Regions from separate parts of the Spirosoma luteolum genome, predicted to be linked through region 1. Evidence: riboswitches for the same ligand, from Rfam matches in the RefSeq annotation. Region 1 holds a riboswitch; the other holds the start of a gene.
What was found. A riboswitch is a leader RNA that binds a small molecule or an ion and turns the genes downstream of it on or off. The one in region 1 is predicted to bind cobalamin.
Positions count from the first base shown of each region.

Region 2: linked by a shared signal. The riboswitch ahead of metE (5-methyltetrahydropteroyltriglutamate--homocysteine S-methyltransferase) and the one ahead of ACYVAC_RS15705 (TonB-dependent receptor plug domain-containing protein) in region 1 are both predicted to bind cobalamin.

Region 1 is NZ_BAAGZE010000008.1:422,362-437,822, forward strand. It holds gene ACYVAC_RS15680 (PVC-type heme-binding CxxCH protein) at 1-1,140, opposite strand, end outside; gene ACYVAC_RS15685 (GMC oxidoreductase) at 1,308-3,020, opposite strand; gene ACYVAC_RS15690 (gluconate 2-dehydrogenase subunit 3 family protein) at 3,167-3,697, opposite strand; gene ACYVAC_RS15695 (Na+/H+ antiporter) at 3,819-5,417, shown strand; gene ACYVAC_RS15700 (YncE family protein) at 5,674-6,732, opposite strand; gene ACYVAC_RS15705 (TonB-dependent receptor plug domain-containing protein) at 6,729-8,630, opposite strand; cobalamin riboswitch at 8,739-8,946, opposite strand; gene ACYVAC_RS15710 (M16 family metallopeptidase) at 9,163-10,539, opposite strand; gene ACYVAC_RS15715 (M16 family metallopeptidase) at 10,549-11,889, opposite strand; gene ACYVAC_RS15720 (SDR family oxidoreductase) at 12,006-12,794, shown strand; gene ACYVAC_RS15725 (DUF1684 domain-containing protein) at 13,083-13,691, opposite strand; gene ACYVAC_RS15730 (hypothetical protein) at 13,889-14,725, shown strand; gene trxA (thioredoxin) at 14,811-15,122, shown strand; gene ACYVAC_RS15740 (nuclear transport factor 2 family protein) at 15,207-15,461, opposite strand, start outside.
Region 2 is NZ_BAAGZE010000006.1:297,617-313,077, forward strand. It holds gene ACYVAC_RS11825 (KAP family P-loop NTPase fold protein) at 1-127, opposite strand, end outside; gene ACYVAC_RS11830 (AbiJ-NTD4 domain-containing protein) at 415-1,305, opposite strand; RNA gene ssrA (transfer-messenger RNA) at 1,400-1,773, opposite strand; gene ACYVAC_RS11840 (hypothetical protein) at 1,949-2,590, shown strand; gene ACYVAC_RS11845 (alpha/beta hydrolase) at 2,600-3,586, opposite strand; gene ACYVAC_RS11850 (glycosyl hydrolase) at 3,670-7,701, opposite strand; gene metE (5-methyltetrahydropteroyltriglutamate--homocysteine S-methyltransferase) at 7,865-10,183, opposite strand; cobalamin riboswitch at 10,419-10,640, opposite strand; gene ACYVAC_RS11860 (thiamine phosphate synthase) at 10,761-11,342, shown strand; gene moeB (molybdopterin-synthase adenylyltransferase MoeB) at 11,369-12,421, opposite strand; gene thiH (2-iminoacetate synthase ThiH) at 12,412-13,551, opposite strand; gene ACYVAC_RS11875 (thiazole synthase) at 13,573-14,349, opposite strand; gene thiE (thiamine phosphate synthase) at 14,346-14,981, opposite strand; gene thiC (phosphomethylpyrimidine synthase ThiC) at 14,993-15,461, opposite strand, start outside.

The sequences.
Region 1 (15,461 bases):
GTATGACCGGACCACATTGGGGCCAGCATCGCAGTGAATGACCTGGTTGCGGAATACATCGGGCAGCAGCTTGCCCTCATACACAATGATACCCGTTGGCGAGCCAGCCCCCGTCTGGAGCAGGTTGGGCACCGCTCCCGGATCGTTGAGGTGCCAGTGCCGGCGCGGAATATCTTTTTCCAGATTGGTGCGGTTGGCCTGCCAGCCCGCCCCCGTCAGCTCATCGGTATAGCCGTAGTTACCATACTCCATGACGTAGTTGATCCGCACGCCCTTGTTCCCATCGTCGTCGTTGTCCGACTGCCAGAGCGTGCCATACGAATCGACCGCCACCTCGTAGTTGTTGCGGAAGTTCTGGCCCAGCATCTCCACGTTTTTGCCATCGGGATCGCAGCGGAACACCATACCCTGCCGGAAATTCTGCCGGTTGATGGCCTTGCCGGTGGCGATGTCGATAACGGGCTGTTTGTTTTTGTCGAGCAGCTGTCCGCCCTCGTTCCCGAAGTTGAAATACCATTTACCGTCGGGGCCGAATACAAAGGTGTGCATGCCATGGTCGTGTTGTTCCCCTCCGACGCCGGTAAAGAGCAGCTCTTTGCGGTCGGCTTTGTCGTCGCCGTTGTCGTCGGTCAGCACCCAGACATTCGGGCTGTCGGACACGATAACGCGGTTGCCCTGCACCCAGATACCGAGGGGCGATTCGATGTCGGGGCCCTGGTAGAACACCTTGGTTACGTCGGCCCGACCGTCGTGATTCTGATCGTCCAGAATAATGATGCGATCGCCCTCAGGGCGGGTAGGGTTGCCGTTGATGGCGGGCCGGTAGTTATAGGCTTCGCACACCCACACCCGGCCCCGTGCATCGACGTCGATATCGGTGGGGTTGGTGAGCATGGGCTCGGCGGCAAACAAGCTCGCTTCGAGCCCGGGTGCAACATTCAGACTGCCCACCGCATACTTCGGGTCGTGGGTATCGTCGGCCGATAGTCCGGCAAACAGCCGGTTCAGGTAATCACCCGACGCCTGGTTGAGGCTCCGGTTCTGGTAGGCCCCCATCAGCGCGGTACTCACGGCCAGACCGGCCGCAACAACCACGGCCGTTGGACGACCGAAGCGAGAAAACGTTTTTTTTGAGATCATGACGCGGTAGTTGCCGACAGCGGGTCAGGCTATATGCTACTAAAGTGCCGACTTTGCTAAACTTTACCTATCCGGCCGCGGCAACCGGGCAGGCCAACAGAAACGGGTGACCACGGCCCTACTGGCCACAGTCACCCGAATCGGCAGAGCCAGCTGTGGCCGGCCTGTTAGATATTCCGCTTTTTCATTTCTTTCACGGCAAAATCGACCGCGCGGGCCGTCAGGGCCATGTAGGTGAGCGACGGGTTTACACACGATGCCGACGTCATGCAGGCGCCGTCGGTGACAAACACGTTCTTGACGCCGTGGACCTGGTTGTTGCCGTTGAGCACCGACGTTTTGGGGTCGCGACCCATCCGGGCGGTACCCATCTCGTGGATGGCCATACCCGGATACGATCCGTTGTCGTAGCCACGTACGTTTTTAAGGCCCGACGCTTCGAGCATTTCTTTGGCGTCGTTCTGCATATCGACGCGCATTTTCTTCTCGTTCTCCTTGAATTCAGCGTCGAACACCACCAGCGGCATACCCCATTTGTCTTTAGCCGTTTTGTCGAGAAACATCCGGTTTTCGTGGTATGGCAGCGTTTCGCCGAAGCCGCTCAGGCCCATGGTCCAGGGGCCGGGCTTGGTCATGTCTTCCTTGTAATCGGCCCCGAACGACAGTTCGGCAATTTCGCGCTGCCAGTTCTGCCGGCTGCCGCTACCCTGGTAGCCGAAGCCCCGCAGGTAATCGCGCTTGTCGTTGCCGATGTTGCGGTAGCGCGGCACGTAAATACCGTTGGCCCGGCGCCCCACGTAGTATTTGTCGAGGTCGCCTTCCCAGACGCCCGATGCACCCGTACGGAAGTGGTGGTCCATGAGGTTGTGGCCCAGCTCACCCGAGTCGTTACCGAACCCATTGGGGAACCGGTGCGACGTGGAGTTGAGCAGAATGGCCGTTGTGCCGAGTGCACTGCCACACACGAACACCAGCTTGGCGAAATACTCGCGCTCCTGCAGCGTCACGGCGTCGACCACGCGCACGCCCGAAGCCCGCTGGGTTTTCTCGTCGTAGATCAGGTTGGTCACCACCGAGTCGGGACGCAGCGTGAGTCGGCCGGTTTTGGCGGCATAGGGCAGCGTACACGACTGGGTACTGAAATACGCGCCGTAGGGGCAGCCCATGGCGCAGCGGTTGCGGTACTGGCAGGCAGCCCGGCCAATGCCCATCTGGGCCTGCGTGGCTTTGGAGAGGTTGGCCACCCGACCAATGGTCATGGTGCGCCCGGGGAAGTTTTTCTCGATCCGTTTGCGCACTTCTTTCTCCACGCAGTACATCTCCATGGGCGGCAGAAAGTCGCTGTCGGGTAGCTGGGGCAGGTTCAGGGCTTCGCCCGAGATGCCTACTACTTTTTCGACGTAGCTGTACCAGGGGGCCACGTCTTTGTAGCGAATGGGCCAGTCAATGGCAATGCCGTCTTTAAGGTTGGCCTCGAAGTCGATATCGCTGAGCCGGTACGACTGCCGCCCCCACATGATCGATTTCCCCCCCACGATGTTTGGCCGATACCAGTCGAACCGTTTCTCCTCCTTGTAGAGCGAGTCGGTATCTTTCATCCAGTAGGTTTCGGTGTTTTCGTTGTATGGGTAGTCGCGCATCAGCTTCGGGTGCGACTCCTTCTGCGCCATCGTGAGCCGACCATTGTACTTGGTCTCCCAGGGGTCTTTAGTGGCGTTGGGATAGCCCGAGATGTGCTCGAGCTGATGCCCTTTTTCGAGCATCAGTACCCGTAGCCCTTTCTCGGTCAGTTCTTTGGAGGCCCAGCCCCCGGTTACCCCCGAGCCGATAACAATCGCATCGTAGGTTTGTTCCTTTATAGAGTCAATGTTGAGATACATGCGTTTTCTGATTGAAAAGTCGGAGCATTTGAAAAAGCGGGGGTGTGCCCGTCAGCGGCTACATCTATCCTTTGTGCTTAAGCAGGCGCGCCTGCTGGCAGATGGCTTATACCCCGTCGGGCAGCAGCCTGACAAGCCCGGGGGCACTACATCGCCCAGGTTTTCTGGCCGGGCTGGATAGGCATACAACCGTCAAACCGGCCGGGAACAGGCAGATACGCCAGCGCTTTGGTGGCACCGATTTCGGAGGTAAAGTAGCCCGTAGTGGTCAACTCTTTCAGGCGAAGAAAGAACGGCTTGTTGCTGACGGTTAACTCTTTGACCATCTCATTCTTCTGGGCCGTATCGAGGTCCATGAAGCCTTTGCTGAAGCGGGTTTTGCTGTCGGCATCGAGTTTGGCCAGACCGGCATAAAACGCATCCTGATCGGCTTTGGGGTAACAGTCGCGCATAACGCGGATGATAAACTTCTCGGCACCGGCCGCTTTGGCACCGGGCGTGCTCGTGGTCGGGATAATCACATCGGCCACCTCGGCAACGAGGGCTTCCTGAGCGGGCGTAAGGGTCACGCCGGGCTCCGTGTTCAGAATCTGCCCCATGGCACCCGCCACGGTTGGCGCGGCCAGTGCACTGCCCATCAGGAGGGCTACATGCTGCAATGCTTCTCTGCGTTTCATCGGAAATAGTCAGTTTACCGCCAATATACCGGTCGGCTCGCCAGCAAAAGCGAATGGCCCGCCCTTTTTCACCAGTAAGCGCATTAAAATAGTCTATTAACCCCACCGAACGTTCATACCGATGCACGCATTAACTGTATTTATTGGCCTGCTGGCACTTGTAACGGCTCTGGCGGCCGTGGCCGAACGGGTAAAGATTGCCTCCCCGATCGTACTGGTGCTGGCCGGCACGGCCATCAGTCTGGTTCCCGGCATTCGGGTTGTGGGCCTGCAGCCCGAAGTGGTCATGCTTGTTTTTCTGCCCCCACTGATCTACGCGGCCGCCTGGAATACGTCGTGGGCCGATTTCAAAGCGAATTTCCGGCCCATCTTTCTGCTGGCGTTCGGGCTGGTTATTTTCACGACGGCGGGGGTTGCCTGGGTAGCCCACAGCCTGATTCCGGGTTTTTCGTGGCCGCTGGCGTTTATCGTGGGAGCCACCGTTTCGACCACCGATCCCATTGCCGGCACGGCCATCATCCGGCAGATGGGTTTGCCCCGCCGGCTCATCGTAATTCTGGAGGGCGAAAGCCTGGTCAACGATGGCACCGGGCTGATCGTGTACCGCTATGCGGTGGCGGCCGTTACCACGGGGCAGTTTGTGTTGCTCCAGGCTGGCGAAGAATTTGTCATCAGTGTGATTGGGGGGGTAGCTATCGGCCTGGCACTGGCGTGGGTGGTGCGCTATATCCACCGCCTGACGGCAGGCGTCTCGGCCGTCGAGACCACGCTGTCGTTGCTGACGCCTTTTGCGGCTTACCTGCTGGCCGAACGCGTCGAAGTATCGGGCGTGCTGGCGGTGCTGGCGTCGGGCCTGTACCTGACGCTTCGCTCCTCGGAATACATGTCGCGCCGGGGCCATCTGGAAACCCTCGGCGTCTGGAACGTAATGACGTTTATGCTCAACAGCACCGTATTCGTGCTGATGGGGCTGCAGCTCCGGCGGCTGCTGACCGACAATCGTGACTACACATTTGGAACGCTTATCGTCTACGGCAGCCTGGTGAGTCTGGCCGTCATTGCCACCCGCTTTATCTGGGTGTTTGTAGTCTATTATGTACCCCGGCTGTTCAGTCCCAGCCTGCGCAGCAGCAACCGGACGCTGTCGCTCAAACTCGTTACGGTACTGGCCTTTACGGGCATGCGGGGGGTATTGTCGCTGGCTACGGCGCTGGCGCTGCCCCTGACCCTGGGGTCGGGCGCTCCATTTCCTAAACGCGACCTGATTATTTTCATCGCCTACTGCGTCATTTTCGTCACCCTCGTTATTCAGGGTACGGCCCTGCCTTACCTGATCCGGCTGATGGCCATCAAACCCGACCAGCGGGAAGAGCAGGAAGAGCTACGGCTGCGGATTCAACTGGCTACCCGGGCAATCGAGCACCTGGAAGCCAATTATTCACTCAGCGACGAGGTATCGGACGAAGCGCTGGCCATGCTGAAACATAAATACGAAGCCCGTATCGACCGGTTACGGGTGCGGCAAGGCGGAAAAAAGCGGGCCTCGGTCAACGAATCGGAGTTGCGCGAGACCCGCCGGATTCAGCTCGAAATTATTCAGCTCGAGCGCGATGAAGCCACCCGACTCCGGCGCGCCGGTCAGCACGACGATGAGGTGCTGCGGGCTGTACTGTTCGAACTCGACCTCGAAGAAGGCCGGCTTGAGCTGGAGGAAGGGTAATTTCTGTTTGTGGTTGGTGGTTGGTGGTTGGTGGTTTTCAGTATACAGTTTACCGTCTTCAGTTTTCAGGCAGTACTCCGCTTTCAGTGTACAGTTATCCATTTTTTGTACTCGGTGTGCCGGCAGTACTCCGTCTTCAGTGTACAGTTATCAGCACTCAGTACCGAGGCTACGGATCTGCCCGCTACGCGCTGCAACCTGAAAGCGGTAAACCGTAAACTGAAAACTACAAACCACCAACTACAAACCCTCCTCCCTACCGGAAGAAGAAGCGTGTGGGGGCGATTTCGGCTTTGACCGAGTCGATCAGCGCATCGTTTTCGCGGTAACGCAGCACGTAGCCCGCCTGCACGTAGTTGGCGGGTGCCTGGCTGCCGTAGAAGGTTCCCGTAGCCGGATCGATCCCGATGGCACTGAAGCCCCGGTTCTGCACCGCCGTAGTGGGCGCCGTCGCGTCGGTGATATTGAAGCGGTACGTGCGGGTGCTGCTGGCGTAGTAAAAGTTTTTCTTGTCGCGGCTGATGGCAACCGACGACGGCGTTGCTACCAGTTTTACCCGTTTTTCAATGCTCCGGCCGGCTGGATTTACGCAGATCATCTCCTGTCCCACTAGTACCCACAGTTTACCGTTGGCGTCGACGGCGATGGGCTCGGCTTCGGCGCCCATATCCATCTTCTGTACAACCTCGTCCGTTTCGACATTGATAATCGCCAGTGCTTTGCCACCGCTGTAGCCAGCGCTACCCAGAAACACTTCCCTGTTGACCAGAACCATGCCTTCGGCCCCTTTTACGGCCGCGATTTTCTTGGTCACTTTGCCGCTATTCATGTCGATCACGGCTACGTAGCCCGGATCTTTATAGAACGTACCGGCCGAAAAACTGCCCGACACATCCCAGCAGCTCACATAGGCTTTGTTGGGCGCTGCGTAGATAGCCCGGCGGGGATTTTCGATGTCGGGCGTCTGGAGCGTGGCGCGGCTTTTCAGCGTGCCCGCTTCCACGATCTCGACCTTGTCTTTGCCAGCCGCCGAGTTATCGAGCACGAGCAGCCCCTTGCCGTTGACCTCCGTATAATCGTTGAGCAGCCCCGCCGTCGGAATGGATGGGTTGGCCGTCACGAAAATGTTGGTCTGTACCGCGCTGCTGTTGGCCGCCAGAAACGACAGCGTCCCGTTGTTCTGCGAGAAATTACCCTGGTTGACGATATAAACGCCCGATTCAAACGGCGATGGTTCGGGATCGGTGGTCTTACAGTTCCAGAGGCTCAGCGCCACAACGCTCAGCAGCGCGCCGGCGGTAAATTGATTTTTCATTGGGTATTGGTTGGTAAATTGATAAGCACGTTGAGCGCCACACTCCGACCGGGCATGGCTGTTCGACGCACGCTGATCAGCAGCGCATCGAACAGGTTGTTGAGCTGCCCCTGCACCCGAACCGACGCCCCGGCAACCCGGAGTTCCGTTTCGGCCAGCAGGTTGGCCAGCACGACCCCCTTGAAAAACTGACTGTTGTCGAACGTAATGTACCGGCGCGAGCTGGTCTGTACCTGCATCGACAGCCGCGAGCGCCCCCGCGCCAGGTGGGCGTTGAGCGTACCCGTATGGATAGGCACATAAGGAAGCTGCTTGCCCAGAATGTCGCGGGCGTAGGTATCGTAGGCCCGCTCCTGCGTCGAGCGGGTCAGGGCGTAGCCGATGCGCAAACCGGCCTGCCAGCCCGATTGACGGTAGGCCAGCCCGGTGGTCAGCTCGCCCCCGCGCGCCACTACCTGCTGCAGGTTCTCGACGTGATAGTTCGTAGCCGGGTTCCAGTAGGCCCAGTCGTCGACGCGGTTATGGTAGGCCGTGGCCTCGGCTGTCAGTGTGAGCGCATCGGTCAGGGTTTGGGTCAGGGCCAGCCCGGCTTCGGTATTCAGACCGCGTTCGGGCCGCAGGTCGGGGTTGCCCAGCCCGATCCAGTAGCGCTCATTCAGCGTCGGTACGCGGTAGCTGCGCCCGACCGAAGCCTTGGCCGTCAGCACCTGCCCCGGCCGGTTAAGCACCTTGTACTCGGCACCCAGCGAGGGCGTCAGGGGTGGACTGAAACGCGTCACGAACGCCTGCCGCAGGTTGGCCGTCAGCAGCCACCGACTGGTCTGCAGCCGCAGCAGCGCGTACAGATCCTGCCGGTTTTCGGTAATGAGGGCTCCGCCGTAGCCATCGGTTCGGGTGCGGTAGTGCGACCACTCGCCCCCCAGCCGCAGCGTGGTAGCCACCCGACGGTTGCCCGGCCACAGCGCTAGTTCGCGCTCGGCCCGGCCAATAAACCGATCGGTTTCGGTATGGCTGGGGTGGTCGAAATCGCTCTTGGCGTAGTCAATAATATCGCGAATCCAGCCCAGGCGCAGCGTCAGCGCATTGGTTTCGTAGGTCGTCAGCACCCGCGCCGACTGGGTGCGGGTCCGTTCGCGGGCCAGCGTATCGGTCGGGCTCAGAATGAGATCGTTGTCGGTCAGCCAGGCGTTGAACGACAGCTGCCGGCCGTTGCGGTGCCGCAGGTACAGATCCTGCACCAGCCCCCGCTGCGCCGTGGTCGACTCATCGACGAAGTAGCGCTGCCGTTCGGTATAGGGGTAGTCGTTGTTGTGCTTACTGCGGTAAGCGTAGGTACGGCCCGCAAGCTGCCAGGTCTGCCCCGGCGCCGTGGCGTAGCGGATGCCCAGCTGCGTCTGATCGTTCCGAAACGAGGCTATCTGCTGGCCAAGGGTAACGCCCAGTCGCTCATTCCACCGGGGCGTACTGCCCAGCAGAATACTACCGCCCACGGCATCAGAGCCTACTACGCAGCCCCCCGCCCCGTACTGCACCGACAGCCGGTCGAACCCCGCCACGGGAAGGGTCGAAAAATCGGACTGGCCGAGGTTGGGCTGGTTGATGTTGATGCCGTTCCAGAGTACCGCCGTATGATTCGCCGATGTACCACGAAACGATACCGTGCTGAGCTGACCGGGGCCGTAGCTTTTAAAGGCCAGCGGGGTGTTGTAGGCCAGCACATCGGCCAGCGTACTGAACCGGAACTGTTGCAGCGTGGTGGAGTCGATGCGCTGCAGCTTCTGGCCGGCCAGAAACCGCTCGGGCGCGATGGCCCGCACGGTCACGGGGGTGAGCGCCACCGCCGTATCCGAGGGATTGGGTAGCTGCGCGCCAACGAGCGGCCGACTACTAGCCAGCAAACCAGCCAACAGGGTGCTATGAAGCCACCAACGGGTTATCAAAATAAATCGAATCAGCAAGAGTGCGTCAAACAGGCACGCGGCCAGCACGTTTCCTCCGAACGCGGCAACAGCGGATGGTCGTCGGCAGGTCTCCTGGCTTGTTTCGCCGGCTCGGGCCTTCCCGCCCGACAGTCGGGCAGTGGCCATGAAGCATGAACCGGGGGGTACTGAAACGTACAGTTGCGGGGACAGCGCTGGCTTTGAACCAGCTTCCCTATTAAGCCTTGAAAGCTGCCACGAAGCAGCATCAGGCACCGATAACTCGCTACAAAGGTAGCCGAAAGCAACCAAAAAAAGCAACCCCGACGAGCGGGGTTGCTTTAACTAACAGGTGGAATAGTGCGGAAAGCCTTACGTAGGTTTGGTATCCGAGTGGTCCGACACGGCGGTCGGCCCATCCCTCAAACGTATGCCCGCATCTTAATTTGTCCAATGATTATTGACTGAGCGGTAGCAACCAGCGAGTAAACGGTCGATAAGCGCTGGTTACTTAGAACCCCTCGGCCTTGATTTCTTTCTCCGTTACGGTACCGTACTTGGCCACTTTATCACGAATGGCGTCGGCCTTGCCAATCAGCACGAACTGCAGGTTGGCCTTTGGAAAATACTGATCGATGATCTGCCGGGTTTTGGCAACCGTCAGCCCATCCACGTTTTTCTGAAAGTTGTTGATAAACGATTCATCGAAACCCATACTAAACATATCGGTCAGCAGATTGGCCAGCGCACTCGCCGATTCGTAGCGGGGCGGAAAATCGGCCTTGATGTAGTTTTTGGCCGAGCTGAGCGTTTTTTCGTCGATACCAGTGCGTTGCAGGCTGTCGAGCACGTGCAGCGCCAGATCGATGGCCTGCACGGTGCTGCTGTTTTTGGTGAAGGTCGACACGGCAAACGTACCGCTGTTGCGAAATGTACCGAACCGGCTGCTGGCGCCGTAGGTAAGCCCCGAGTTGACCCGCAGCGCATCGTTGAGCCACGACGTGAACCGACCGCCCAGAATGGTGTTGACCACCGTGACCGGAATAAAATCGGGGTTGTTCTGGGTGATTCCCTTGCTGCCGATGATAAAGGTCGTTTCGCGGGCATCGTCTTTATTCACCAGCAGCACCCGGTTGCCCGATGCAGCCAGCTGGGGTTCGCCCAGCCGGGGCGAGGTCGCCGGGGCCGTTTTCCAGCTGCCGAACAGATCGGTCAGCCGTTTTTTCATGGCCGCCGTATTGAAATCGCCGACGACGGCGATGGCCGCCCGGTCGGCCGTGTAGTTTTTCAGGTAGAACTGCCGCGCGTCGGCCGCCGTGATGGCCGATACCGACGAGGGGGTACCGCTGATGGGGTTGGCATACGGATGGTCGCCAAACAGCTGCCGGTTGAAATACGACCCGATCACCGACCGGGGGCTTTCTTTCTGCTGGGTCAGCTGCAACAGCAGGCGCTGCTTGAACTTATCGAACTCGACCGGATCGAACGTGGGCCTGGTCAGCACATCCTGAATGATGCCGAACAGCAGGTCCTGATCTTTCACCGCAAACGAGGCCGTCAGTTTGGCCACTTCCTTACCGCCGTAGGTTTCGACGTTGGCCCCTACGTACTCGGTTTTGGCTTCCAGCTCGGCCTTGGTGTAGCGCGAACTGCCAAACAGCAGGGCATCGGCCGTCATGCTGGCCAGGCCGTAGCGATTGCCATCCTGCACCGCGCCCGCATCGAACACCGCCGATACGTTGATGAGCGGCACCTCATGCTGCTCCATGAGGTAAATGGTCAGGCCATTTTTAAGTTTTACTTTCTGGTAGGGCGGCACCTTGAAGGTCTGCGCCGTAGCCGCATTGACGAGCAACAGGGCCGTAATGAGTATAAGCAGTTTTTTCATGATCCTGGGTTAGTTGGCACCGGCCGATTTTTTGGTTTCGGGCAGCAGATAGCCCACCGTGCGGTTGCGGGCGGTGAGGTAGGTTCTGGCCACGCGCTGTACGTCGGCCTTCGTCACTTTCTCGTAGAGCGACGGCGCTTCGTAGAGCTTTTTGTAATCGCCGAAATACAGTTCGTAGGTGCCCAGCGAGTTGGCTTTCCCGTTGATGGTTTCCATGGTGTGGTAAAACTCCATCAGTTTCTGGTTTTTGAGTTTCTGCAGCTCCTCATCGGTGATTCCACTGCTGACCACCCGGTCGATCTGGGCGAGCACAGACCGCTCCAGCTGCTCGGCCGACACGTTGCTGGCGGCTACGGCATACACCGAAAACAAGCTGGGGTCGAACGAGATATCCATGTTGGTCGACACGCGGGCGGCTATTGTGGAGTCGAGCACCAGCGACTTGACCAGCCGCGACGAGTTGCCCGTGCTCAGAATACCACTCAGCAGATCGAGGGCGTAGTAGTCGGGGTGGCGCGTGGCCGGCACGTGGTAGGCCAGCAGCACGTTGGGCGTGGCAATGTCTTTATAGGTGGTGGCCCGGCGCTCGCCGTTCTGCGGGGGCTCCACCGTGCGCAGGCTGTCGGGCAGCGGCTGGGCCGGAATCGACTCCAGGTACTGCGTAGCCAGTTTTTTCACCTGATCGGGCGTTACGTCGCCCACCACCACCGCCACGGCATTGTTGGGCGAATAATAGGTTTTGAAGTACCGCTCCAGATCGGCCTGGGTCCAGCGCTTGATGTCGGACTCGAAGCCGATGACGGGAAACATGTAGGGGTGCTCGACAAAGGCTACCGACTGTACCAGTTCGTTCAGCACGCGGTAGTTACTGTTCTCGAGGCCCGTGCTGCGCTCCGACAGCACTACCCCCCGCTCACTCTGCACCATGTTGGGATCGATGGCCAGATCGCGGATGCGGTCGGCTTCGAGATCAAAAATGGTTTCGAGGGCACCACTCTGAAACCAGTCGGTATAGACCGTGGTGTTTTCGGTGGTGTAGGCGTTGTTGGAGCCGCCATTGGCTTCCATCACCCGGTCGAACTGCTTGGGACCGTACTTTTTGGCCCCGTTGAACATCATGTGTTCGAAGAAGTGCGACAGGCCCGTAATGCCGTGCACTTCGTTGCGCGAACCTACTTTCCAGAACGTGTAGAAGTTGGCGTTGGGAATGGAGTGGTCTTCGAGCACCATAAACTTCATGCCGTTCTTCAGCGTGAACGTCTGGACATCTTCGGGTTTGGGCTTGTTCTGGGCCAGCCCGACGCCTGCCATCAGGCAGAGTCCGGCCAGCAGCCCCAGTTGGTTGGTCATACCGATACGTTGGTTGGGATTCGCTGAAAATACGGCTGCTGTCGGATATTGGCAACGGAAATAGTTTTTTCGGCCATTGCAGCACAGGAAACGGCAAAATCGTGTTGACCGTTTATATGCAACTCTCCTCCTCCACTCCTCCGTCGCTCTGGTCGCTGAGCGGCCAGCGGGCCCTTGTTACGGGCGGCACCAGGGGCATTGGCGAAGCCATTGTCCGGCAATTTCTCGATCTCGGGGCATCGGTATTTCTCGTTGCCCGCGACAACGACCGGCTCCAGCAGCAGCTCACCACCTACCGGCAGCAGGGCCATACCGTTGCCGGACTGGCCCTCGACATGGGCCAGCCCGATGCGGCCACCCGCCTGATTGACGCCGTTCAGACGCAGTGGGGCGGCCTCGATATTCTGGTCAACAACACGGGCATGAACATCCGCAAGCCCACCGTCGAGTACAGCCCCGCCGAATACGATCAGGTGCTGACGACTAACCTGCGCTCGGCCTACGAACTGAGCCAGGCGGCCTACCCGCTACTTAAAGCGTCGGGGCAGGGTCGCATCGTCATGATTTCCTCGGTATCGGCGCTGACCCACACGAGCAGTGGCTCGCTCTATGGCATGAGCAAAGCCGCCATGCTGCAGCTTACGCGTAACCTGGCCGTGGAGTGGGCCGCCGACGGTATTCGGGTCAACGCTGTGGCTCCCTGGTACATCAACACCCCGCTGGCCGCGGCCGTACTGACCAATCCGGTCAAGCTGGAAGGTATTCTGAAACGCACGCCCATGAACCGGGTCGGCGAACCCCACGAGGTGGCTTCGGCCGTATCGTTTCTGGCCATGCCCGCAGCCAGCTACATCACCGGCCAGACCCTCTCCGTCGATGGTGGTCTGCTGGCGTGGGGGTACTAGGGAAGTTGGCTGGTTATGGAGTTGTAGCGTTTTAACGTTACTGCGTCAGAGCGTTTTAACGTTGGCGGGTTGTAGTATTAGTCCGTTGAATGACTGGACGTTTTGGTGTCTATCCTTGTCAGGGATCAGGCGGTCTGGCCTTCCTCGATCAAGGCTTTAGCATTTGGAGAATACTGTCGTTTATCGGGTATTTCACCGTCACTTCACAGGCTATTCCTCCTGTAACACGCCAACCCCATAACTCGCCAACTCTATAACTTTCCAACCCTACAACTCCACCATCTCCCCTCAATGCGCCTTTGCGTAGACTTTCTCGCCGGCTTCGATGGCGACAGACAGGTGGTTGGCTTTGGGCGGAATGGGGCAGGCATAGCCGTCGGCAAAGGCACAATAAGGGTTATAGGCCTTGTTGAAATCAAGCACGACGGTACCCTGCCGAATGTCGCCCAGGCGCAGGTCCATGTAGCGCCCCCCGCCGTAAGTCGTCTCGCCCGAGGTAGCGTCTTTAAAGGGTAGAAACAGATAATCGCGGTATTCGGGTACCTTCATCAGGTTCAGACTGCGGTAGAGGGTGAGCTGCTGCGGCTTCCCGTTCAGTACAAAATCGACCACGGCATAGGCCACATGCGGCTTGGTGGTACCGCTGTAGGTGGGCATGTCGAAGGGTTCGGCCCGGTCGATGCGGGTGACGGTGCCCACCACCCGGTAGCGGGCGTCGGGCGCGTAGAAGCGCAGATACGACAGGTCGTCGGCGGTATGCAGCGGCCCGCCCGGCGACTTCAGAAATTCGGCCCGGTAGGTCTCCCGGTGCCGGGCAATGGTGTCGGCATAGGTCGACGACTGGGCCTGCGCGGTCAGAACGGCGAAGCAGGCGAGAAACAGGGCGATACAGCGCATACAACAAACGAAACAAACGGTAAGGCCCCACTACCCGGTGGCGCCGGCACGAAACAACTACTTTGACGGGCCAAAAGCAACGCCGGCACCACCGCGCTTTTTTTACCAGTCGACGCAACCGATTGACCAACGGGTCCGTACTACCCCTGAACCGGTTCAACTGTTCTGTTTTCCCATCCTAAAACACCCAGTTGACCATGCCTGCTATACGCGCTATTTTACGTCCGATCCTGTTGGCGGCCTTATTGGCCCCGGCTCTGCTGTCCTGTACCTCAGATTCGACACCACCCGGCCCCGACCTGTCGCTTACGACCACTTCCCTCGGCCCTGTGCTGACGGGCAGCGGGGGTAAAACGCTCTATGTATTCGCCGGCGATGTCGACGGTACACCCACCTGCACCGGCAGCTGTCTCGACACCTGGCCCGCGTTTTATCAGGCGACGCCAACGCTGGGCGCCAGCCTGAAAGCCGCCGACTTTACCACCATTACCCGCACCGACGGCAGCAAGCAAACAGCCTACAAAGGCTGGCCGCTCTATTATTTTAAAAACGACGCCAAAGCCGGCGACGTGACGGGCGACAACGTGGGCGGCACCTGGCTGGTGGCCAAACCCAACTACAGCCTGCTGCTGGGCGCGCGGCAACTGACGGGGCTCGATGGTAAGAATTACACGTTCGACACCAAAGAGGGCACTGGTCAGTCGGTTTACCTGACCGATAGTCTGGGCCGCACGCTCTACGCCTTTGCCAACGATAAACGCGGCAAAAACAACTACACCAAAGCCGATCTGAGCAACAACCCGACCTGGCCCATTTTCACGACAACACTAGTCGACCTGCCCTCATCGCTCAACCGGGCCGATTTTGGCACCATCACCGTGTTTGGGCAATCGCAGCTCACCTATAAAGGCTGGCCGCTCTATTATTTTGGCAGCGATCAGGGCGTTCGGGGCAATACCAAAGGCGTCAGCGTACCGCGGCCGGGAGTCTGGCCAGTGGTCAACAGCACGTCGCCCCTGGCTCCCCAAAGCTGATAGCGGGTGTTTCGAACCGCCAGCCAGTTCGCGTTGTTTAGGAGGTACGACCGAGTTTTATCGGCCCCGTAAACACGTTACGCCCATGAGTCAGCGAGCCGAAACATTCCACGACATTATCAATGGCGACAAACCTGTGCTGGTCGATTTCTACGCCGACTGGTGTGGTCCCTGCAAGCAGCAGGCGCCCATTCTGAAGCAACTCACCGACCGGGCCGGCGACAAGGTTCGGGTGGTCAAGATCAACGTCGACAAGGCACAGAAAGCGGCCAATCAGTACCAGATCCGGAGCATTCCGACGATGATTCTGTTCAAAAACGGCAAGATCGTCTGGCGGCAGTCGGGCGTTCAGCCGCTGCATACGCTGGAAGGGCTGGTGAAACAGCACAGCGCCTAACCAGTACCCTACTCCCATACAGCACGCGGGAACGCGCCTGCCCTACGGCATGCACGTTCCCGCGTCTCGTTTCGGCCAGTCTACCTAGTGCCGGCCAGCCGACTGGGCCAGCGTAAATTCACGCAGCCGGCTAATGGCCACTACGCTCACCAGTTTCCACTGCCCATTTATTCGTTCGAGCACCCGCGATTCGCGCGATGCGGTGCGGCCCCGGTTATCCGAGAGTGTCTGATCGTAGGTCACAAAGGCCATGTTGCCGTTCTGGTGCAGGCTGAAGTTGTCGTGCTGAATCTGCACGGGCTCGCCCTTGCGCTGACGGGAAAAATAACCCGCAAACTG
Region 2 (15,461 bases), on a different contig from region 1:
ATTTGTTATAAGAGTAGGCAGAGGTTAAGAGTAAAAAACTGGTAAAAATCAAATCTCCCAATGCGACACTTGTATCTCCTATGTTGTAAAAGCTAAACTTATCAGAAGATCTGATTGTTAAATACACTACTAAAAAATAAAGAGTGTAATATAAAGTATAAGAATTCGGATATTTGTTCTCTCTTATATTTGATATGAAATAATATATCCCGTAAACAAAAGTGCATATAGATAAAGTAGAGACGATAAAGTCTACCTTAAAATTTTCGAATAGAGCTATAGAAACAGGTTTGAGAAGTTCTATAATCTTTATCCTGAAGAAGAGAAATATTGTAAGTAAAAACAAAGATGGTCTAATCTTTTTAAAAGAGAAATCGGACAAATAGATTTTCAATAAGCTCATATAGTTATTTTTTATAGTGTGATTCCTGCTTTTGAAGATTTTATAGTTAAGTAGCTTATTAATCCACAACAAGCTATCAGCGTAAATTGTGAGTCTTCAATGTCAACTGTATCATTTGATTTTAGAGAATGTCTAATTCCGCTCTCGTCTCCAGCCCATGCATAGAGACTATTAATTGTATTAATTATGCTAGGATGAATATTAATCAACTCGGAGTTTTTGATTTTTTTTATTGAATCTGTTAGAGTTGCTTTGGGAGATTTAACGACTAGTTTTAATAAAGATTCTAGAGCTGATATAGATTCTTTAGCTGAATTTCTATAATCAGGATTTTCCCTATCAGAAAAAAGTTGAAGAGCCTGTTTAAGATGAGTGTGTACAGTATTTATGTTTGCTGTCTTATCCAGACTATCTGCTATCGTAAATATCTCATTCTCGTTTGCAATTGGCACAAATAAGTCTTCAACAAGTCTATATGTGCAAAGTTCTTTTTTTAGGACTTTATTTATTCCACGGTGGAAGTTGTCTTTTGTTTCTGTATAAACGTCACTGTTAGAAAAGGTTTTAAATTCTTTTATCAGAAACTCTATAAAATCGTAGTATCTGTACCACGTACACTTATCTAAGAATTCATCGCAGATTCTAATAACTCTATCTTCATATTCGTAGTCACTGGGAAAATAATTTATCTTCAAGTTAAAAAAGCCTGCCCAAATTCTAATGAAGAAATTTTTAGGTTTATCGAACTCATCATTATTCGAATCATAGCTTGCCCTATACTCATCACCAAACGTGAGAATCCAACTGTGTATTTGATTCCACAATTGAATTCTGGTTGAATCGTTGATTGAGTCGATTTGAACTAACTTCTTTGTGTATTCGTACCTCTCAGAGAAACTCATTTGTCGAAGATCAACTACCTAGATATTTTTACACCCTATCTTATTACCTATAAAAAACCCCGAAACTGAATCAATTTCGGGGTTTTTTGCCTTTTTGTGGAGACGGAGAGATTCGAACTCTCGTCCAGTCAAGGAAACCGACGTGCTTTCTACATGCTTAGGTCTACTTAGGATTGTCGGGAATCCGCCCGGTGCAGACCAGACCAAGCTTCATCCGTAGGTGCTTTTGTCTTACCCGTTGTCAACACCATTATCCGGGCCAGCGCTGCGAGTCGATGCCTCCTGATCCAGCCAGCAGCACGTAGGCCGGGGAGACAATGGCTATTGCTTAATCCTCCGGATTAGGCAGCCATGGCGTAGTTATACTCGCCAGTTATTGTTTTGACGATTTGTTCGGGTCGGGAAATTCCGTCAACTCCCGGCATGCTTACCCGCGACCTCTGCAAGCTGTCAATTCCGGTCGTCCCCAGAAACGACACCCGAGTGGGGCGTGTATAGGCTAACCCCGCTACGCCCTGTTTAGTTCGTCCCGATCGCTAAAATCCTGTATTCGAATTGCACAACTTTTCCTAAACTTATTCGTACTTAAGATGTTAGACGCGTAGCCAGTTTCCGTATTTTTTTCTCCTACCCTGCCTGCCCCATGACGCTCTCATCCTTCGAAACCGAACTCTACCAACACCTGACCCCTTTTTTTGCCGCCCACGACTTTGCCCTCGTGGCCGACCGCAAACAGTATCGCCGGAAAACCGATACGGGGTTTCAGAACGTCATCTTGTCGCCCGCCTTTTACGGCGACGAAACCCTGCTCGAAGTCAACTTTGGCTGCCGCAACGAACAGGTCGAGCAGATTGCCCAGCAGTTTCTGAACAACCTCACCGATTACCGCAACGAAGCCAATACGGTTATTCTGTCGATCGGCAAGTTCAGCGGGGTGCATTATTTCCGCTATAAGATTCACTCGCCCCGCGAGATGAGTCAGGTGTGCGACGAGATCGAGTCGTTTTTCAGCGAACAAGGCTTTCGCTTCCTCCAAACGGCCTGTAGCCTGGCCCACCTCAACGAGTTGCTGAACGATGACCCCAGCGTGCCCTGCCGTTACGTATATAACCAGACGCACCGCTGTTACAAAGGCATGATTGTGGCCCGGCTGCTGCACAACCCCCACTTCGACGGGCTGGCCGACAGCTACCGGCACCTGATGAGCCGGCAAAGCAACAACCCCTACGAGCTGCTTCATTTCGAGCGGCTCATCACCTACCTCCGCCATTACTCGGCAAACTGAGCAGGCGAGCTACTGCCGGGCAAACGTGGCAATCAGCGACGCTACGCCCGGCGCCAGCGCCAGGCCGGGCTTGTTGTAGGTTTGCCGGTTGCCGGTCAGGCTGGTGCCGGCGTCGGCCTTGAGCTGGTGGGTCATCTGATCGACCAGCACGAACCGGTCGGCCGGGCGGGCGGCCCGCAGCCGCTGGGCATCGGCCGGGCTCAGCTGGGTATCGCGGCCGCCCTGAATGATGAGCACCGGCCCGCCAAACGCCCTGATTTCCTCGGCCGGATCATACCGCATCCAGGACCGGTAGATGGGCTGATAAACCGGCGCAAACTGGGCTTTAAACTGAACACTGCGGGGGTGCACCACCTGCCCGGCCCGCAGCGAATCGAGCAGCCCATCGATTTCGGCGCGGATATCGGCCGGGGCGCCCGGCGGGGCCAGCTGTTCTTTCAGCAGGTCGGCGAGGTTGCGCCCGGCCCCGGCCAGCGAGATCAGCCCGTGTGCTTCGGCCTGCCGCGCGGCCAGCATTCCGACCAGCGATCCTTCGTCATGACCCAGCACCAGCACCCGTTTGAAGCGCCTGTCGGCCTGCAGCAGCCGGATGAAGCCGACGGCATCGCTGACCGTTTCGTCGAGCGTGGGGCCCGCCTTGGGGAGCCGGGCCAGGGCCGCCGTGCGGTTGGTGCCGGCATATCGTTTGTCGTAACGGGCCACGGCCAGCCCCTGCCCCACCAGACTGTCGGCCAGTAGCTGATAGGCATTCGACGCCAGGCCATAAGCACTGTTGCCGTTGCGGTCGGTTGGCCCCACGCCCCCCACAATCAGGAGTACCGTTGGGGGGCCGGCGGGGTGCTGGGGCAGCGTCAGGCTCCCGTCCAGCGTCAGGCCGGTCTGGGCCGGCGTGGTAATGGTATAATGGATGGGTTCGGTCGACTGACCCCAGGTACGGGTCGCTAACAGGCTTGTCAGCCATAAAACAGACAGCAGTCGGGTAAAAGCTGGACGCATTGGAACGTATGGAGGTGGATGGCGGCAAATTACAACCGCCCGCCTTCTTTCGCCACAACTGGCTCCGTGAATCAACCAGACGGTCAGATCGGACGCACCTCGGCCAGTTGCAGCTGCACCGGCCCGATCAGCCCCGAATCGAGCAGGGGCGACTCGGCCGTGTAGTGCTGCCAGGTCGTAAAGGTTACGCGCCCCCCCGCCGGTTTGGGTTGCCCCGCCCGGTACCAGTCGGGCAGTGCCTCGATGGCGCCATTGCTCAGACTGGCAAACCCGCCCGCCCCGCCCCCCGGCGTATAGCGCGCTTCGGGCGGCAGCTGCTCGTCGCCGATTAGCCGGTTGGGCCAGAGGTTCGTCACCTGGATTTCCAGTTGGTTTGTCCCGCTCCTGACCACCCCTGTGATGTCGACCCGGTAGGGCCGTGTCCACAGAATACCCAGCGACTGGCCGTTGACCGCTACCTCGGCAATCACCTCCACCCGACCCAGATCGAGCCACAGCTGCTTGCCCGCGGGCCGTTGGGCATCGGTCAGCTCAACCGACAGCGTGTAGGTTGCCGTGCCCGAAAAATACCGCACCCCCGGCTCGGGGTGTTGGTTGAGGGGTAGCAGCGCGGGCAGGCTGATCTGGGCCGGTGCACCGAGGTCGGGCGGAAACGAAACTGTCCAGGGGCCCGTCAGTGTCCGGTCGGGGGCGAGCCCGGCTATGGTCAGGGAGGTTGTTTGCCCGCCTGTGTCGCGCAGCGTATAGCGGCCGTTGGCCCGAAACAGCAGCGCCGGCCGATCCTGTCCGGCCAGTGCCACCACCGGGAGCGCCGGTTCGGCCGGGCGCGGTTCGGCCGCCAGCTGCCGGATGGCAGCCTCGCTCAGGGCGGTGGGGTGCAGGCGCGGTGGCGTCAGGTCACCGTTGTAATACGAAGCTCCTTCCTGGAGGTAAGCGGGGCACGTACCCGGGTGTACCGTAGCGCCCGATACGGTACCGGTCTGCGCGAGCTGGCCGTCGACGTAGACCGACGGGATACCCGCGCGGTACACAAGCGTTACGTGGGTCCAGCCCGACAGGGGGCGGGCTGCCGCCAGCACCAGCACGGGCGCCCCACCCCCGTGTTGCCAGACCGCCACGCCGTTGCGCCCGATGGTGAGCCCGGCGGTCGCGTGGCCAATGCCGTAGAGCGCCTGGCCGTCGGGCGGGTAAATGGCGTAGTAATCGGTCCAGGGATCGGCAATCTGGCCCATATAGTTGCGGGTGCCGAGCATGCAATTCAGTTCGGGCTTAGCCCACAGGCTGATCGTAAACGAGCCCGACACGGTGGGGTGCAGTTGCCGGGGCGTGGGCGCAAACGGACGCGTTTGCAGCAGCGTCTGGCTGCCCCGCCCGACCGAAACGAGTGCGCGCGCAGGCTGCCCCGGCCAGATCACGATAAAAGCCGAGCCCGAAGGTCCCAGCTGTACCGGCAGCCGCAGGTGGGTACTGCCTACGCGTTCGCAGACGCCCACCGGCACCCGCTCACCCGTAACGGCATCCCAGCGTTCGGCCTGTCCGTTGGTGGTACGGAAGGTGCAGACCAGTTCTTCGGTGGTTCGGCGCTGATTGGCCAGCAAATAAACGTCGGTCTGATCGACCCGCCGGTGAATCCAGGTAATCGGCGCGTCGCCGGAGCGCGAACTGAGCTGCACGTCGGGCCCGACACCCGCCTGCGCCAGCACAGTAGCCAGCGAAGCAGCGGGCCGGATGTGCCGGGGTAGGGATGTATCCCACAGGGCTGCTACAGCCTTCGTAAATACCCCATCGCCCCCCGCATCGGGCCGGAGCCCCGGCGTCTGGGTCGGGGGGGCGCCCACAACCGCCAGCCCCTGCGCCACAAAGGCCGTGAGCCGGCGCACCAGGGCCAGGGTCATACGGCCGGCGGGCGGCAACACCAGCACCCGGTACTGCATACCGTCGGGCAGCGTCAGCCGGCCATCGACCACGCGGGCGCGGGTCAGCAGCGTTTCGGCGTTGATGAGATCGTAGTCGTAGCCCGCCAGCGGTGCGGGGGTCAGCTCGTCGGGGCTTACCCGGGTGTAGGTGCCGGCGTCTTCGCCGACGAAGTAAGCCAGGTCGGCCACGAACAGCCCCTGCTGCAGCAGGTACTGGCAGCGGGCTATGTAATCGAGCCAGCCCCGCCCCACCGACCACCAGGTTGTGGTGCGGTCGAAGTGGATGCCCCACGGCCCCATGGTCATGCCGGGGCGGGCAGTGGGGTGCGGCTGGTGGGCGTAACGGTGAAAAATAATTCGGTTGAGACCCTGCGTGAAGTAGCTATCACCGAGGGCTTTCATGGCAAACGGGTACTCCTGCCAGCGGGCCGATTCGGGCTCGCCCGTAAAAGCCTCGGCCCCGACCACGCGCTGCCCGTTGGTATGCGCAATCGACGCGGCCAGCTTGGTGGTCCGGCGCATCGACCGGTTGTTCTGAAACAGCGTCGACAGGCCATTCCAGAACTCGCCCATGTTTACGTCTACGCGCGCTCCGATCTGCATTTCCTCCATGGGTCCCCGGTCGTAGGGTTCGGCGTAGGCCGTCAGGCCGTGCTGGTGGCAGAGCGTTGTAAACGTGCCGTAGTAGGCATCGGCCATCAGGTCGGCCTGGGTACGGCGCAGGTCCCACAGGAAGCGTTCGGTGGTGTCGGGGCTGCCCACCCGGCGCCCCGTCAGCGCGGGCAGGTACGGCAGCAGGTCGTAGCCGGCCCGGCGGCTGAACTCCTCGGGAAAGCGGGCGGTCCAGTTCTGCATGCCCACCTCGTAGCTATCGATCAGCAACCCTACCCGGCCATCTTTGGCCAAGGGGCCAAGCGTGGGCAGCAGCTGCGCCATCATGTTCGTGAAATGAAACCGGATGGCGTCGGCGCTGTATTTATCGCACTCCAGGCCAATACCGGTATCGGGGGCCGAGCGGTTCAGTTCGCCCACGGGCGTGTAACCCAGGCGCAGGATGGTCCAGTTGCCGGCCGGAGCCGTCCAGCGCAGCACACCGGCCGCATCAACCTGATCCGTCAGGTCGACCAGCGTGGCGGGATCGATAGCCGGTTCGCCACCCCGGTCGGGCGGAGGGGGTGTGCCGTTGAAAACCGTGTTCGTTTTTTTGCGCCAGTCGACTAGCCGGGACGTACCCGATGGCCGTAGCTGCGTAACCGTTCGGGGCGACGTGCTGCTGATGCGCAGGTAGCGCGTCGTAGCGGTTAGCCCGTCGAACACCGTGCGCTCGGGTCCGGTGGCCGCACCGATGGGCATCCGGGCCAGGCTGCGGTAGGTTTGCCCGTCGTCGGATATGGCCAGTTCGAGGGTGATGCCGGGACCACCAAACGCCATAGCGCCCGCAGCCGGGGTGCCAGAGGGGTCGGCCACGGGCTCACTCACCAGCGAAAGCGACCGCAGGGCGTAGGGCTCCCGAAAGGTCAGTGTGAGGGCTCCGCTGTCAGCATTGCGCACGACCACACCACCGGGCTGTTCGCCCGTCAGGCGGGCATACGCCACCGCGCCATCGCCCGTTCGGGCTTCGGCCAGCAGCGCTGTCAGCGGAGCCTCGCCGGGCAGGGCCGGAAACGCCAGCACGCGCACCGCCCGGTAGTAGCCCAGGCGGGTCAGCGGTTGCGGCAGCGCCACGGTCAGCGCCCCGCCCGACACGGCGGTTTCGCTCCAGGTGAGTTGCTGCATGGCCCATTCGGGCGTGATCCAGGGCCCACCGCTCGACGACCAGCCGGGGCAGTTGTGCATGGTAAACTCCAGTCCGAGCCGCTGCGCTTCGCGGATAGCGTGCTGCTTGAGGGCCAGCCACTCGGGACTCAGGTACACCACCGGCCCTTTGGGAATGCCGGTGCCCGCGTCGAAGTTCTGGAAACCGCCCAGGCCAATGGCCTTCATGGCTTCGAGGTCGCGCGTGATGCCGTCGGCCGTTACGTTGCCGTTCATCCAGTGCCACCACGTCTGGGCGCGGGCCGTGCGGGGCGGCTGCCGAAACCCGTCGATCAGCGAATCGGCTCCGGGGTCGGCGGGGCTGGCCTGTATCAGACCGGTGGGCGTAATGAGGGTGAGCAGGCCGGCGGCCGAGCTTGTTTTCAGGAAGGTACGTCGTTGCATCGGTGGGTCGTGTCGTTGCCCAAGAAGCCGAAAACAACCCGTTCCTACCAGTCGGCATGGCCCTAAAAAAAGGCTGGCAGCCGACGAAGCCCCGTGCGGGTGCTTCGCTGGCTGCCAGCCGCCTATACCCGGGTCAGCGTCGAACCGGACCGATTGGCCCCGGCTACACCAGGGCGTGCGACCGTTGCAGCTGCCGGGCCGCTTCGACCATGTGCTCGAGCGCCTGCCGCGTTTCGGGCCACGCCCGGGTTTTCAGCCCGCAGTCGGGGTTGACCCACAGGTTGCGGGCGGGGATATGCACCAGCGCCTTTTCGAGCAGCGTCACCATCTCGGCAACCGTCGGCACGCGGGGCGAATGGATGTCGTACACGCCGGGGCCGATTTCGTTGGGGTACTGAAAATGGGCGAAGGCATCGAGCAGTTCCATCTGCGACCGCGACGTTTCAATGGTAATTACGTCGGCATCCAGCCGGGCAATCGAGTCGATGATGTCGTTGAACTCCGAGTAGCACATGTGGGTATGGATCTGGGTCTGATCGGCCACCCCGGCCGCGCTCAGCCGGAAGGCGTCGACGGCCCACTGCAGGTAGGCCGGCCAGTCGGCCCGGCGCAGCGGCAGCCCTTCGCGAATGGCCGGCTCGTCGATCTGGATGATCCGGATACCCGCCCGTTCGAGGTCCACCACTTCATCGCGGATGGCCAGGGCCAGCTGAAACGCCGTGGTCCGGCGGGGCTGATCGTCGCGCACAAACGACCATTGCAGCATCGTGATCGGGCCGGTCAGCATGCCTTTCATGAACCGGTCGGTGCGCGATTGGGCAAAGGCCGTCCAGCGCACGGTCATGGGCCGGGGGCGCTCCACATCGCCGTAGATAATGGGCGGCTTCACGCAGCGGCTGCCGTAGCTCTGCACCCAGCCGTTCTGCGTAAACACGTAGCCCGCCAGCTGCTCGCCAAAGTATTCGACCATGTCGTTGCGCTCGAACTCGCCGTGTACCAGCACATCGAGCCCAACGGCCTCCTGCCAGCGAATCGCGGCTTCGGTTTCGGCTTCCAGCGCCTGGTTGTAATCGGCAACCGTCAGTTCACCCTTTTTAAAGCGCGCCCGCAGCTGCCGGACGGCGTCGGTCTGCGGAAACGAGCCGATGGTGGTGGTTGGAAACAGCGGTAACCGCAGACTGGCCGTCTGCAGCACCTGCCGACTGACAAAGGCACTCTGCCGATTAAAATCGGCGGGCTCGATGGCCTGCACGCGGGCCGCCACCCGGGGCTTGTGAATCAGGGGCGAGGTGCGCCGGCTGTCGATGGCGGCCTGATTGTCGGCCAGCAACGCGCCCACGCTGTCGCTGGTTGTGGCCGTAGCCAGTTTGCCCAGCGTCACCACCTCATCGAGTTTCTGGCGGGCAAACGCCATCCAGCGCTTCATGGCGGGTGTCAGTACAGCCTCGTTCTGTTCAAGGTCCAGATCACAGGGGCTGTGCAGCAGCGAACAGGAAGGCGCCAGCATCAGCCGGTCGGCACCGAACCCGTCGATGGCCTGCCGAATGAGGTTGAGCGACCGAACAAAGTCATTTTTCCAGATGTTGCGGCCATCGACCACGCCCAGCGACAGGCACTTGACCGTTGCGGCCAGCCGGGTATCGGCCAGCAGATCGCCCAGCTGCGACGGGCACCGCACCAGATCGAGGTGCAGACAGTCGACGGGCAGTTGGGCACCGGTCTGGAGGTTGGCCCCCAGGCATTCAAAATACGTGGCCACCATCAGCTTCAGCCCCGGCACGGCCTGCCGGATGGTCTGGTAGGCCCGCCCGTACGCCTGCTGTTCATCGGGCGTGAGGTCGAGCGTCAGGCAGGGCTCGTCGAGCTGCACCCACTCCGCCCCGTGCCGGGCCAGCTCCTGCAGCAGACTGACGTAGACGGGCAGCAGGTTGTCGAGCAGGTCGATGCGCCGGAAGCCCGGCTCCTTTTCTTTACCGAGCAGCAGAAACGACACGGGGCCGAGCAGCACGGGCTTGGTCGTCAGGCCCAGATCCCGGGCCTCGTCGAACTCCCGGACAAGTTTGTCGCCGTAGCGCCGGAACGACTGGTTGCGGCTGAATTCGGGCACCAGGTAGTGGTAGTTGGTATCGAACCACTTGGTCATCTCCATAGCCGGTATGTCGACTCCAGCGCGCTGGATGCCCCGCGCCATGGCGAAATACAGCGTCAGATCGGGCCGCTCGGCCAGGAGGGGCTGGTAGCGGTCGGGCACGGCCCCCACGAGCAGGGCCGTGTCGAGCACCTGGTCGTAGAACGAAAAATCATTGACCGGCAGCAGGTCGATACCGGCCGCCTGCTGGGTGAGCCAGTTGGCCCGGCGAATGGCCTGGCCGGTGGCCAGCAGCTCGTCGGCGGTGATGCGGCCGGCCCAGAACTGTTCGCAGGCCCGTTTGAGTTCGCGGTGGCTCCCGATGCGCGGGTAGCCGAGGTTATGCGTCAGCATACGTACTGTGTGTTAAAAGGTGTTAGACAAACGCCCCTGAAACACCCACCCGCCAAAAAAACCGGTGGACCTACCCCGTTGGCACAGACCTCCCCCACACCCGCAGCCGGCCAGCCCGACGCGGCCTGTACAACGCACAGCCACGCCACGGCCGGCACGCCTGACGCGCGCGGTGTTGGCACTCTCCCTACGGTAGTAAATCAATGCGTGAACCGGGCCCCGGATCGTGAGGGCACAGCCATTGAGAAGGTCGGCAAGTCTCCTGGCTCGTATCATCGGTACCGCCCTTCTCATCCGGTACCGGACAATGGGCCTGCTGGGCAACGACTTGTTTCTGTTCAGAAACGGATACTTACAGTAGCACGTCTGCTCGTGATTTACACACGATTCCTTTTTTAATTCCTGTGGTGCCTGGTGAAGCGGGGCAACCACCGAAACCGACCATCCGATTGACGGGTGTTACAAAGAACAGCGCAAAGGTATCGAAATAAGCGTGTAAATGCCGAATGGGTAGTTTTTGTTTAGCCGCTAGTGCGCCGACCGGTATCTTTACGGCGTCTTATCCCCTGCCTGACCTATGGCTTTTTTGCTCGTCGGTATCACCCTTCCGACCCTCGCCGACCGGCAGTGGGCGCTGCTGCCCGCCCTCTTCGACGCGGGTCTCGATTACCTCTACGTGCGTCAGCCCGACACCCCTGCCCTGCGCAACCAGCTGCTCACCACCACCCTGCAGCCGTGGCAGTCGCAGCTGCTGCTCCCCTTCGATCGGCCCGCCGGTTTCTTCCGGCGTCACTGGACCGAGCAGGCCCGCCGGCAGGCACCAGCGGACCAACGGGCGTATTCGACCAGCGTGCATAGCCTCGCCGACTGGCCCGGACTGGCGGGGCGCGTCAGCCTCGCGTTTTTCAGTCCCCTGTTTCCCAGCCTCAGCAAGCCCGGCTATAGCCCCACGGTACCGCTGCCGGCGCTGGCCACCCACGTTCAGTTGCTCCGTCAGGCGTCGGTACCGCTGCCCCGGCTGATCGGACTCGGCGGGGTGCAGGCCAGCAACATCGATCAGGTGCGGGCGGCCGGCTTCGACGGGGCGGCCGTGCTGGGCACGCTCTGGCAGGCCCCCGACCCGGTCGCTGCGGTTCGGGACCTGCGCGCCATCTGTTGAGGGGCCGCCGGCCGAATAGCTATCATTCAGCGCCCCTGCATGCCCCCGCGCAGACTGGCAACCCGCTCGTAGCCGTGCGCCAACAGAAAAGCCACGGCTTTCCGGCTACGCTGTCCCGACTGGCAGTACACCACTACGGGCCGGTCGGCGGGCACCAGACCGGGATCGGCCAGCAGCCTAGCCAGGGGAATGGACTGCCCCCCCAGCGACGCCACAATCCGTTCGGCGGGTTCGCGCACATCCACCAGCAACAGATCGGGTTCCGTTTTCAGGCGGTACTGCAGGGTGGCGTAGGTCAGCTCGGGGAGAGTGGGCTCACAACCGGGCAGCGCGTCGGGCAGCTGGCTGCGGTTCTTATTAGCCGGGTCGGCCTCGAACCCAAACTGCCGGAACTGCAGGGTCAGCGCGTCGACGACCAGCAGCTGCCCGCTCAGCACGGTGCCGATGCCCGTACAGAGTTTAATGACCTCACTGGCCATCAGACAGCCCACTACACCGGGCAGTACGCCCAGCACCCCCGCTTCGGCGCAGCCGGGCAAATCGCCCGGGTCGGGATAGAGACAGCGGTAGGTAGGGCCGTCGCCCAGGTTCAGCACCGTTACCTGGCCTTCGAAGCGGTGAATCGCCCCCGACACGAGCGGTTTTCCCAGTACCACGCAGGCGTCGCTGACGAGGTAGCGCGTGGCAAAATTATCCGACCCGTCGACCACCAGATCGTAGTCGGCCAGCGTATCGAGTACCGTGTCGGCGGTAAGCCAGTGGGTGTGGGCCCGCAGTGTGATAAGCGGGTTTTGCGCCGACAGCCGGGCCACGGCTACGGTGGCTTTCAGGTACCCCACGTCGGCGGGGCCAAACAGAATCTGGCGCTGCAGGTTGCTCTCGGCCACGGTGTCGCCATCGATTACGCCGAGTGTACCGATGCCCGCAGCCGTCAGGTACTGCAATACGGGGCAGCCCAGCCCCCCCGCCCCCACCACCAGTACCCGGGCGTTTTTGAGCGCTTCCTGTCCGGCGTCGCCCAGTTCGGGCAGCAGCAGGTGCCGGCTATACCGGCGTCGGTCGGCGTCGGTTAGTGGCATAGCGGCATCAGCGAAGCATCCCAGTCTTTCCAGACCGGCTCGTAGCCCGCCCGGCGAATAACGGCGGCCATCTCGGCGGGCGACCGCTCGTCCGAGATGTCAAACTGTTCCAGCGACTGCGGGTCGACCACGTAGCCGCCGGGGTTGGTTCGGGAGCCGGCGCTGAGGCTGGTGATGCCCAGCGACAGCACATGATCGCGAAACCGCGGGCTTTCGCGCGTCGACAGCGATAGTTCGAGGTCGGGGCTAAACAGCCGGTAGGCGCAGATCAGCTGTACCAGTTCGCGGTCGGTCATGCAGGCGCCAAACGCGTGGCTGCTGACGCCCTCGGCCCCGAGCCGGTCGATGGGGCGCAGGCGGGGAAACGAAAGGCTGTAGCGGGTTTTCCAGTACGTCCGCTCGAGGTAGCGCAGGTGCAGGGCGGTAAACACACTGTCGGTGCGCCAGTCGGCCAGCCCCAGCAGCGCCCCCAGGCCCATGCGGTGGATACCGGCGCGCCCCAGCCGGTCGGGCGTTTCCACGCGGTAGCCGAAGTTGGCTTTGCGTCCTTTGGGGTGGTGCAGGCGGTAGCGATCGGGGTCGTAGGTTTCCTGGTACACCAGCACCGTATGGAGGCCGTCGGCCATCAGCTGTTCGTAATCGATCTGGTCCAGCGGCTGCACTTCCATCGACACCTGGGCAAACCGGCCCCGCAGCTGCCGCAGGGCGTTTTGCAGGTACGGCACGCCCACCGTCTGCTGGGCCTCGCCCGTCACCAGCAGCACGTGCTCGTAACCCATGCCCCGCAACGCATCGGCCTCGCGGCCCATCTCGTCGTCGGTGAGGGTGCGCCGGCGAATTTTGTTGTCGACGCTGAAGGCGCAGTAGGTGCAGATGTTCTGGCACTCGTTCGAGAGATACAGGGGGGCGTAGAGCTGCATGGTTTTGCCAAACCGCTGCTGGGTCAGGCGCTGGCTCTGGCGCGCCATCTCCTCCAGATACGGCGCGGCCGCCGGCGAGATTAGCGCCTGAAAGTCGGCAAGCGACCGGTCGGTACGGGCGAGGGCACGCTCCACATCGGCGCTTGTTTTGGTGGCCCAGGCCGCCCGGGTAGCCGCCCAGGCGTGGTGCGCGAGGATGTCGGTAAACATAAGAAGGGAAACAGACGGTGACTACAGATCCAGAAAGGCAGTGAGGGGGCTGCTGGCGTCGGCCCGGTCGAGTACGGCCCCCAGCCGGGCTTCGTAGGCCAGCCGGCCGGCTTCTACCGCCAGTCGGAACGCGGTGGCCATCTGCACCGGGTTATCGCTGACCGCAATAGCCGTGTTGACCAGTACAGCGTCGGCGCCCAGCTCCATGGCTTCGGCCGCGTGTGAGGGTGCGCCGATACCCGCATCGACCACCACGGGTACGCTGCTTTGTTCGATAATCAGCGCCAGAAAATCGCGGGTGCGCAGCCCCCGGTTAGAGCCGATGGGGGCACCCAGCGGCATCACGGCCGCCACGCCCACCGCTTCGAGCCGCTTGCAGAGCACCGGATCGGCGTGGCAGTACGGCAGCACCACAAAGCCCCGCTTCACCAGTTCTTCGGCGGCCCTGAGCGTTTCGATGGGGTCGGGCAGCAGGTAGCGCGGGTCGGGGTGAATTTCCAGTTTGATCCAGTTCGTTTCGAGGGCTTCGCGGGCCAGTTCGGCGGCAAAAACGGCTTCGTGGGCCGTCCTGACACCCGAAGTGTTGGGCAGCAGGTGCTGGTGGGGCGCGTTGAGGTGCGCCAGCGTATCGTCGGCTGGGTTGGCCACGTCGACCCGCTTGAGGGCCACCGTAACCAGCTCCGAGCCCGACGCCCGCAGCGCATCGGCCATCAGGGCCATCGAACTAAACTTGCCGGTGCCGGTAAACAGCCGCGACGTAAACTGCCGGTCGGCCAGGTAAAAGGGTTGTGCAGTCATAAGGTTGTCGGATAAGCGGTGATGGGTTGAATGCCCGACAGGGCAGCCAGCAGGGCTGGCACCTGGGCGTCGGGATCGCGGGTGATGGCCTGCGAAACGGCAATGCCCGCTACGCCTGTTGCCAGCAGGTCGGGCACGTCGGCGAGCTGAATGCCCCCGATGGCTACCACCGGCAGCGGCATACCGACCGACCGGCAGTAGGCCAGGATGCGGGTGTAACCCGCCAGCCCGAGCACCGGGCTGAGACCGGTCTTGGTGGTGGTGAACCGGTAGGGCCCCAGCCCGATGTAGCTGGCTCCACCGGCCCAGTGCCGGGTAATGTGCTCGGGGGTATTGGCCGTGCCGCCGATGATAACGCCGGGGCCCAGCAGCCGCCGGGCGTCGGCCACGGGCAGGTCGTCGTTGCCGACGTGCACCCCATCGGCGCCGATGTCGCCGGCCAGCGCCACGTTGTCGTTCAGGATGAAACGGGCGCCAAACTGCCGGCAGATGGCCTGCGTGTCGAGGGCCATGGCTTTCCAGTCGGCGGGACGAACGTTTTTCACCCGCAACTGTACCCAGTCGACACCGGCGCGGCAGGCGCGTTCGGCCTCGGCCGGGTGGGCCGTAATGTAGTGCAGCGAACTGATCATGGGATGGGCGGTTAGTGGTACAGAGCGCTTCCCTGTTCAACAAAGGCGCGGGCTTTGGCGGCCATGGCTTCCTGCAGGGCATCGGCCTCGGCCAGCCCCTGCTGGTCGGCGTAGTCGCGCACGTCCTGGGTGATTTTCATGGAGCAGAAATTCGGACCGCACATCGAGCAGAAGTGCGCCGTTTTAGCCCCTTCGGCCGGCAGCGTTTCGTCGTGGTACGACCGGGCCGTATCGGGGTCGAGGGCGAGGTTGAACTGATCCTCCCAGCGAAACTCGAAGCGGGCCTTGCTCAGCGCGTTGTCGCGGTACTGCGCGCCCGGGTGCCCTTTGGCCAGATCGGCCGCGTGGGCGGCAATTTTGTAGGTAATCACCCCGTCTTTTACGTCCTGCCGGTTGGGTAATCCCAGGTGTTCTTTGGGCGTCACGTAACAGAGCATGGCCGTGCCGTACCAGCCGATCATGGCGGCCCCGATGGCCGAG